One region of the Pseudoclavibacter sp. CFCC 14310 genome, then DNA from elsewhere that is predicted to be linked to it. Evidence: riboswitches for the same ligand, from Rfam matches in the RefSeq annotation. Region 1 holds a riboswitch; the other holds the start of a gene.

Region 1 (4,602 bases):
CACGTCCCTGCTCGTACTCGTCATCTTCGCCGTGATCGCCGTGTTTCTGCTGTGGCTGGCGAATCGCATCCCGCATGCTCGACTCCACCGGTTCATCCGCGAGACCCAGCACACCAGCAGCCAGTTCGCCCTGCGCCTTGTGATCATGATCATGGGCGTCCTGATAGCCCTCGATCTGCTGTTGGGCATCGACACCCTGCTGGGCGCGTTCACTGCGGGCATGGTGCTGCGCGTGCTGCTCTCGGACGCCCCGCATGAGGATGCCGCGTTCGTCGAATCGAAACTGCAGGGCATCGGCTTCGGGCTGCTCGTGCCGATCTTCTTCATCAACGCCGGCCTCGGCTTCGATCTGCAGGCGCTGTTCGCGTCGCCGATTCTTCTGCTCATCACTGTGGGTTCGGCGCTCGCGCTGTTCGTCGTGCGCGGCCTGCCCGGAATGCTCACCGCCGCACGAGGCTCCTCGGCCCGGTCACGGTTTGCACTGGCTGCTTACACCGGCACCGCACTGCCGATCATCGTCGCCGCGTCCACACTGGCCGTCTCGCAGCAGATCATCGGCAGCGGTCTGGCAGCCGCGCTGATCGGCGGCGGGCTGCTCTCCGTGATCATAGGACCCGTCGTCGGCGCCACGCTGCACAAGCCCCAGGGGCAGACGGGCGCAGGCGGTCAGCGCGGAGACGCGGCGAGTGCCTCCCGAGACGAAGACCCGGGAGACACTCCGTTCGTCACCACGCTGGGCTGAGCTCAGGCGGCGCCGAGCAGAGACTCGGCGAAGCCTGCGACCCGTGTGCGCAGGTCGTCGATACGCTGCTGACGCGCGGCGAGCACGTCGTATCCCTTGTAGAACGCCGGCGGGTCGTTGCGCACGTTGTGCGAGCACTGAAAGTCGTCGCAGATCAAGGTGCCGACGGTGTCGCCACGGCGCCCCGCGGCCCCGGCGCGCTTCGCGCTCCAGAGCACGACCGGGTTCGGCAGCCGCACGTCACGGCACCAATGGCACATGGTCGGTGTGCGAGGGGCGGCCGCGGCACGCGTCAGCAGCACGCCGACCGGGTCGCCGTCGAGGCGCGGCAGCACGACATAGGCGCGTCGCGCATACTTCGGGTCGCGCCAGCCCAGGTAGTCGAGCTGCTGCCAGTCTTCTTCCGTGAGTGCGGCGAAGTCGTCGCGAAATGTGAGCTCTTTCGTCTCTCGCCGTGAGGCGTTGACGAACGAAGAGCGGATGAAGGATTCGGTGAGAGTCTGCATGAGTATGCCTTTCACGGCGCGCGGCATCGCAGAGACGCCGCTTCGCCGGGAGAAATGGTGAGTGAGTGATCAGGGTCGCTCGACCGCCGCGCCTGGCCGGATGTCAGGCACGGTGGGAGCATCCGCGCTAATCGTCGTCGGCGAGTGCTTCGCCGACGACCTCCTCGCGCTGTGCATACATCTCTCGGTAGTTCACGCGGACAGTCTACTCAGATGCTCCCGCAGCGCGACGCACCAGCGCACGCACCTGAGCATCCACCGCGTCGTTCCAGGCCGCAAGGGCGAACGAGGTCGGCCAGATCGCACCGTCGTCGAGCTGCGCGTCTTCGCTGAAGCCGAGCGTCGCATACCGAGTGTCGAACTTGGACGACGGCTGCAGGAACACGATGACTTTGCCGTCACTGGCGTACGACGGGAACCCGTACCAGGTCTTGGCTTCGAGATGCGGAGCCTCGTCGGCCACGATCACGTGCAGACGCTGCGCGATCACCGCGTCGAGCCCGTCGAGTGCTTCGATCGCCGCGACGCACGCCTCGTATTCGCGCGCCCGCTTCGCCGCGCCTTTGACGCCGCTGATCGAGCGCAGCTCTTCGGCGCGCTGACGCATCGCCGCACGCTCGCTCGCGCTGAACCCGTCGGTGTGGTCTGTGTCTGTCATGTGCGGTCTTTCTCTCGGGGTGTTCTGCCAGCGTAATCGAGGCGCCCTGCGCCTGCTGCTACGCTCGTCAGTACCACACGGGTGCCCCGGTCACGGGGCTGAGATCGGGCTGCCGACGCCTGCGACCGTCGAACCTGTCCGGGTCATGCCGGCGAAGGAAGAATGGGAGTCCCTTATGCACGCAATCACCACGCCCGATCACAACGAGACGTCTGCTGCCCGCGCGAGCGGAGCATCCGCCGGCGAACGCTTCACCGACTCGCTGCGCGACGACAATGCAGCCAACTGGCAGGCGGTCGTCGGGCACCGCTTCGTCTCGGAGCTGTTCGACGGTTCGATCGACGACTCGGTGATGTGCCGGTATCTGATTCAGGATCACCGCTTTCTCGACGGCTTTCTGGCTCTGATCGGGGCGGCTGTGGCGAGCGCCGACAGGTTGGATGCTCGACTGCGGCTCGCAGCATTCGCCGGCGACGTGGCGGGCGACGAGAGCACGTACTTTCTGCGCTGCTTCGCGAAGTTCGGGGTGAGCGAGGCCGACCGCGCGAAGATTCCGGACACGGCTGCCACTGCCGGATTCAAACGGGTCTTTCGCGATGCCGCCGACACCCGGAACTACACCATCATTCTCTCGGTGCTGCTGGTGTCGGAATGGTCGTACCTGAGCTGGGCGATGCGCGCACCCGAGCAGGCACCCGCAAGCTTCGTGCACGCAGAGTGGATCACGCTGCACGACAACCCGCCGTTCAGACAGCTGGTCGAGTTTCTGCGCAGCGAACTCGATCGTGTCGGCCCGGCTCATGCCTGCGAGGCTCGGGAGTTCTTCGGACGCACGGTGCAGCTTGAGCTCGACTTCTTCGATCAGTCGTACGAGCTGCGGTGACCTGCAGGCTGGTGGGCTCTGGTGCATGGGGGCTGGTGAGTACCAGCCGGTGAGCGCTGGCCGGCCAGCCCCGATGAGTGTGAGCCCGCCAGACTTTGTGAATGCTGGCAGGTCGGGCCCGATGAGTGTCAGCCAGCCGGACTCTGTGAGTGCTGGCAGGTAGGGCCTCGGCCGAGAAATGCAGAAGGTCGGAAGCCCAATTGGGTTTCCGACCTTCTTCGCACCGCGTCGGCGCATCTGTTGCGGGGGCTGGATTTGAACCAACGACCTCCGGGTTATGAGCCCGGCGAGCTACCGAACTGCTCCACCCCGCGGCACAAGAGATAACAGTAGCACCGATGTGCGCCTGCGTCCACTCTGCGCCGGTTCTGCCCTGGTTCCGGTTGAGTTTCGCCGGCTCTGCATCGGTACTGGCTGGTTCTGCAACGGTGCTGGGAGGTCTGAATCAGTTCTGCCGAGTTCTGACACTCCTTCCTCTCCCCTCCCCGCTGAATCCTGACATATCAAATGCCGCCCCACGGCATCCGATCAACGAAAGTACAAAACCCGCGACCATCAGCAAACGATGCCCGCCACTTCTACACACTCATGTCTGAGCATCCACACCATTCAACGGCTTCTATGCACTCGCGGCCGCCCGCACACCCTCTCGTGCACGACACCTCCATCCCAGGCCGGCCAACTACAGCCAGTCGCCGCAAATGACGCCCCATGGCGTCCAGACATGCCAAATGGCATGACTCGATGCTTCTGCACGACAGTTCCCATGCCTCGGTCGGGAGCGAACGGCAAATCCCAAGACTGGGTACAAGAAAACAAGACGGGCGGGCAGAGGTGACAAGGCAAGGACAGGTGCAGCGGCAAGGACAGGTGCGTCAGGGAAACATCCTTCTGCGGGATGACCCCGGACCAGCGGGCGCACCCTACAGTTGGGAGTGTGAGCAGACCGACAACTTCGAGCGCTGAAGCCCAGCCGACACCAGTCGTTCTGGTTGCAGCGCCCGTCGAGAATGCTCCAGCAGTATCTTCAGAGGCAGCAGCACGAGCAGTGAGCGCAACAGCGGCAACAGCGGCAACAGCAGATGCAGTACCAGCAGGCGCAACGCCGCCGGCAGCAGCACCGCTGACAGCGACGACGGCGTTCGCCCATCGCCCGCGCCGAGGGATGGTCGGTCGCGTGCTGCACTGGTTCGCGAGCCATGTGCAGCTGGTCGACACACTGTTGGTCGCCGCACTCTCTGCGATTCTGGTTCTGCCCTTCGCCCTGGTGGGCATTGGCAGCACCTTCGACCACACGAACTGGCAGAACGACACCTGGACAGGCTTTCTCTTCTCAGTGCTCGTCACGCTGCCGCTGATCTGGCGGCGCACCCGTACCGTGCCGGCTGCGATCGCGATGGCCTCGGTCTGCGTGGTTCAGGTCGCGCTCGGCGTGCAGGTGGTGCCCGCCGACGCACTCGTGCTCATGATGGTCTATGCGCTGGCCGCCTACGCCCCACGATGGGCTTCGATCAGCGGATTCTGGCTGGCGATCGCCGGTGCCGCCGCCCTCATCGTGCGGTACCGCGCGATGCCGGTGCTGACATCGACCGATTCCGCAGAGGGAATTCAGGAACCTGCACAACCGCTGTTCCAGATCGTCCTGGCCGTCACCATCTTCTTCGGCTTCATCGCCGCATCGGTCACCGCGGCCTGGCTGCTCGGTGCGATCACCCGCAATCGCATCAGTCAGCAGCGCGAACTGCGCGAGCACGCCGAACGTCTCGAGATTCAGCAGCAGCAGGAACGCGACCTCGCCGCAGCAGACGAACGC
Region 2 (4,602 bases), on a different contig from region 1:
CGTGGCTGGTCCTGACAAGAAGATCACCAAGCTGCCCGGGCTCTTGGGCGGCTGGACGGACGCCCGCGACTTTCCGGCGCCGGCGAAGCACTCGGCCCGCGAGTGGTTCAAGACCACGGATGCCAAACGTGAGCTGGCGGCCGAGCAGGCGCGTTCCAGCGCAGTGCAGGCCGATCTGACGCAGCGCCCGGGCAACCAGGACGCCCAGCGCGACGCCGATTGGGAGCGCAGGCCCATGCCCGCAGGCTTCGGGAGCCCCGCGGCGCCGTCTGAGCAGTCCGAAGAACGAAGCAGCACGCAGGGGAGCACAAAGTGAGCACCGCACGCGAAGACATCCTGGATCGCATCAAAGACGCGCTGCGGATCGCGCCGCCGGTGGTCGAGCCCGTGGTGCGCGACTATGACGCCGAGATCGAGCTGCCCGACGCCGAACGCATCGATCTGCTGATCGATCGGCTCGAAGACTACAAAGCCGAGGTGCGGCGCGCCACGCCGAGCACCATCGGGGCAGAGGTCGCCTCGGCCCTCGCCTCCGTGCAGGCGAGCCGCGTCGGCATCCCCCCGGCACTGGATCGCAGCTGGCTGGGTGACTACGCGGGCGAGGTGCAGGTCGACGACGCTTCGATCCCTGCCGCATCGCTCGACAGCCTCGATGCCATCGTCACCGGAGCGGCCGTGGCCTGCTCGATCAGCGGCACGATCTTTCTGGACGGCAGCGGCACCCAGGGTCGCCGCGCGCTGACGCTGGTGCCCGATGTGCACGTGTGCGTGGTGCAGGATGCAGAGATCGTCGTCGACATGCCGGCGGCGATTCGGCGGCTGGTGCCGGAAAGGCCGATCACGATGATCGCCGGGCCCTCTGCGACCTCGGACATCGAGCTGCAGCGCGTCGAAGGCGTGCACGGCCCGCGCACCCTGATCGTGGTGATCGTCTCGGCCGAATGACTCGCCCAGACTGAGCAGTAGCAGACCCCGGTCGGCCGTGTGCCGACCGGGGTCTGCTACGCTTTCGACGAAGACACGGGGTGCTCCGAGAGCTGGAGCTGAGATGAGACCCGCTGAACCTGATCTCGTTCACACGAGCGGAGGGATGTCACACGATGGAATCGACGCGCGTCGAATCCGACACCGCAGTCGTCGTCAGCGACGTGGTCTACACGCCTGAGGGCGCAGCGGCGCCGGTGCTCGAAGAACTGAGCCTGAGCATCCAGACCGGCGAGCACGTCGCCGTGATCGGTCGTTCCGGCTGCGGCAAGACCACCGCCCTGTCGGTGATCACCGGGCTGCTCACACCAGACGCAGGCACGGTCCGAGTGCTCGATCACTCCGATCCGGCCGAACGAGTGCGCAGCTGCGCACTCATGCCTCAGGGCGACTCCCTGCTGCCGTGGCTCTCTCTGGTCGACAATGTCGCGATGCCGCTGCGCAACCGCGGCGTCTCCAAGTCAGCCGCACGCGAGCAGGTGCGTCCACTGGTCGAGCAGTGGGGGCTCGGCTCGGTCGCGCACCGCCGCCCGCATGAGCTGAGCGGCGGCATGCGACAGCGTGCTGCTCTGCTGCGCGCCCTCGCCGCCGACAAACCCGTCCTGCTCGCCGACGAGCCCCTGGGAGCCCTCGATGCGATCACCCGTGCCGACGGTCAGACCTGGCTGCGCGAGCGGCTGCGCGATCGGCAGACCACGCTCGTGCTGGTCACCCACGACGTCGACGAAGCCCTGCTGCTGGCTGATCGGGTGCTGGTGCTGGCCGGACGGCCTGCGCGTGTGACCGCTGAGAGTCGCGGCTGGTTCGGCGATCCTCGCTCGCGCACCGAGCTGCTCGCAGACGTCGATCTGGCCGCTGCGCGCACCGGTCTGCTGACCGCGCTGTCCGCAGAGGGGGCGATGCGGCGATGAACACGCGCAACGCACAGAGCCGCCTGCACCGGGTGCTGCCGCCGGCCACTGCGGTCGTGATCGTGCTGGCCGTGTGGTGGGGAGCCACCACGTGGCTCGGAGTGCCGAAATACCTCGTTCCGGCCCCGCAGGACGTCATCGTGGCGCTCGGCCGCTACTGGGGCACGCTGTGGTCGGCCACTCTCGTGACCGGCAGTGAGACTGTGCTCGGCCTGCTGGTCGGCGTTCTCGCCGCCGGCGTCATCTCGGTCACGGTCTTCGCGGTGAAACCGCTGCGCAGCGCCCTCGAACCCCTGCTGATCGGCACGCAGACAGTGCCGGTCATGGTCTTCGCCCCGATTCTCACGATCGCGCTCGGCTACGGCATCGCATCGAAGGTGGTGATCGTCGCGCTGCTCTGCTTCTTTCCGGTGACCGTCAGCCTGCTGTCGGGCCTGCAGAGCGTCGACCCGCGACTGATCGACACGATGCGCACGCTGTGGGCAAGCCCGAGCGCGCTTTTCTGGCGCGTGCGGATGCCATTCGCACTCCCGCAGGGCTTCGCCGGGCTGCGCATCTCGGTGACCTTCGCTCCCGTGGCCGCCGTCTTCGGCGAGTACGCCGGATCGAGCAATGGTCTGGGCTATCACCTGATCCAGGCGATTCCCAGACTGCGCACCGACTTCGTCTTCGCCGAGGTCGTGCTGCTCACCGCCATGACGGCCGCCCTGTACCTGCTGACGCTGCTCGCCGAACGCCTGGTGTGCGGCTGGCAGCGTGACAGCCTGCGCTGAGCCCCGACCTCGGGCGACATCGGCGACCACGCCGATCGAACGGCGCACCGACCCCGGCCGTCACACCCAGAATCCCGGTCCCGATGCCACCTCACGGCACAGATAACTTCACAGCACCGACAACTTCCCAGAACCGATACCACTTCCACGAACCGATACCACAGAGAAGACGAAGGAGAGACAATGATCACCTCGCAGACCGCGTCCCAGAGACGGGCGCATGCACGCATCCGCCGATCGATGGGCATGGGGCTCATCGCCGGAGCCGCCGCGTTGAGCCTGGCGCTGAGCGGATGCTCGAGCCAACAGCAGGACTCGGCCGCCTCAGACGGCCTCGACCCGGTGAGCGTGCTGCTCGACTGGACGCCGAACCCCGACCACGTGTCGCTCTACACGGCGCAGCACACCGGCGCGTACGAGCAGGCCGGGGTCAAGGTGGACTTCACCACGCCGAGCGGCACCGCAGACGCCGCGAAGATGGTCAGCCTCGGTCAGACCGATCTGGCGATCTCGTACGAGCCCGACACACTGATCGCCGAGGGGGAGGGGCTCGACGTCATCTCGGTGGGCGCGCTCGTTCCGACCAGCCTCAACTCGGTGATGACCTGGGAGGGATCGGGAATCAACGGACCGCAGGATCTCGCCGGCAAGAAGGTCGGCACGTCAGGGCTCGCCTCGCAGGAGACGACGATGAACTACATCGCCAAGAAGCACGGCGTCGACCCGTCGACGATCACCTACGTGAACCTGTCACAGGGGCTCAACCAGCCGCTCATCGATCATCAGGTCGATGCGACCATCGGCGCATACCCGAACATCGAGGGCGTCGAGCTCGCCGAGCACGGCAGCTTTCCGTCGTGGTCGAACACCGAGCTCGGGCTGCCCGACTACGACGAGCTCGTCGTGATCGCCCAACGTTCGCGTCTGCAGAGCGACTCGGCCTATGCCGAGCGCGTGCGCAAGTTCCTGGCCGGCACGGCGAAGGGCCAGGAGGTGGCAGAGGCGAGCACCGACACCGCGGTCGAGGCTCTGACCGGACCGACCGACGGCGCCTACGAACCCGATGTGCTGCGCCGGATGGTCGAGCGCACGGTGCCGCTGCTGAAGAACGACGGAGGCTTCGGTCACCAGCCGGAAGACGACTGGGCCGCGTACGCCGCCTGGATGCACGAGAACGGTCTGCTCGAGAACGAGTACGACGGCCGTCAGGGACTGACCAACGAGTACCTGCCCGGCAGGTAATCGAGGCTCCGCAGTGAGAACGGGCTGCGGAGACACCGAACCGTGAGTTCTGGCGTCTCCGCAGCCCTTCGTCTGTGCGGCGGCCTCAGCCGCGGGCTGCGTCGATGATCAGATGACGCCCTGTGCGATCATGGCATCGGCCACGAGCTGGAAGCCGTGGATGTTCGCGCCGCGCACGTAGTCGCCCGGGTGACCGTACTCTTCGGCGGTGCGACGCACCGAGCGGTGCAGCCGGGTCATGATCTGCTCGAGACGCTCCTCGGTGTATTCGAACGTCCACGAGTCGCGCGAGGCGTTCTGCTGCATCTCGAGTGCCGAGGTGGCGACGCCGCCGGCGTTGGCCGCCTTGCCCGGGCCGAAGAGCACACCGGTCTTCTGGAACGTGCGCACCGCGTCTGGCGTGCAGGGCATGTTCGCGCCCTCGGCGACAGCCCGGACGCCGTTGCGCACCAGGGTCTCGGCGTTCTCGGCGTTCAGCTCGTTCTGGGTGGCGCAGGGCAGAGCCACGTCGATGCCGTCGACATCGGCGATGTCCCACACCGAGCTGCTGTCTCGGTACTCGGCGCGGCCGCCGCGGCGCTCGACGTAGTCGCGCACGCGACCGCGCTCGACCTCTTTGATCTCGCGCAGCAGCTCGAAGTCGATGCCGTCGGGGTCGTGGACTGCTCCCTGGGAATCTGAGGCGCCGATGA

What was found. Region 1 has a riboswitch for thiamine pyrophosphate ahead of F8O06_RS02470 (TenA family protein). Riboswitches for the same ligand answer to the same signal wherever they lie in the genome.
Region 2: it holds a riboswitch for thiamine pyrophosphate, as region 1 does, so the genes downstream of both, F8O06_RS04425 (ABC transporter ATP-binding protein) here and F8O06_RS02470 (TenA family protein) in region 1, are expected to answer to the same signal.

What each region holds. Positions count from the first base shown of each region.
Region 1 is NZ_WBKC01000001.1:565,517-570,118, reverse strand. Features, by position in the region: gene F8O06_RS02485 (cation:proton antiporter) at 1-742, shown strand, start outside; gene F8O06_RS02480 (FBP domain-containing protein) at 745-1,248, opposite strand; gene F8O06_RS02475 (hypothetical protein) at 1,454-1,906, opposite strand; TPP riboswitch at 1,974-2,085, shown strand; gene F8O06_RS02470 (TenA family protein) at 2,082-2,789, shown strand; tRNA gene F8O06_RS02465 (tRNA-Met) at 3,030-3,103, opposite strand; gene F8O06_RS02460 (sensor histidine kinase) at 3,967-4,602, shown strand, end outside.
Region 2 is NZ_WBKC01000002.1:149,128-153,729, forward strand. Features, by position in the region: gene F8O06_RS04415 (LutB/LldF family L-lactate oxidation iron-sulfur protein) at 1-316, shown strand, start outside; gene F8O06_RS04420 (LutC/YkgG family protein) at 313-945, shown strand; TPP riboswitch at 1,012-1,108, shown strand; gene F8O06_RS04425 (ABC transporter ATP-binding protein) at 1,101-1,895, shown strand; gene F8O06_RS04430 (ABC transporter permease) at 1,892-2,668, shown strand; gene F8O06_RS04435 (ABC transporter substrate-binding protein) at 2,852-3,910, shown strand; gene gdhA (NADP-specific glutamate dehydrogenase) at 4,019-4,602, opposite strand, start outside.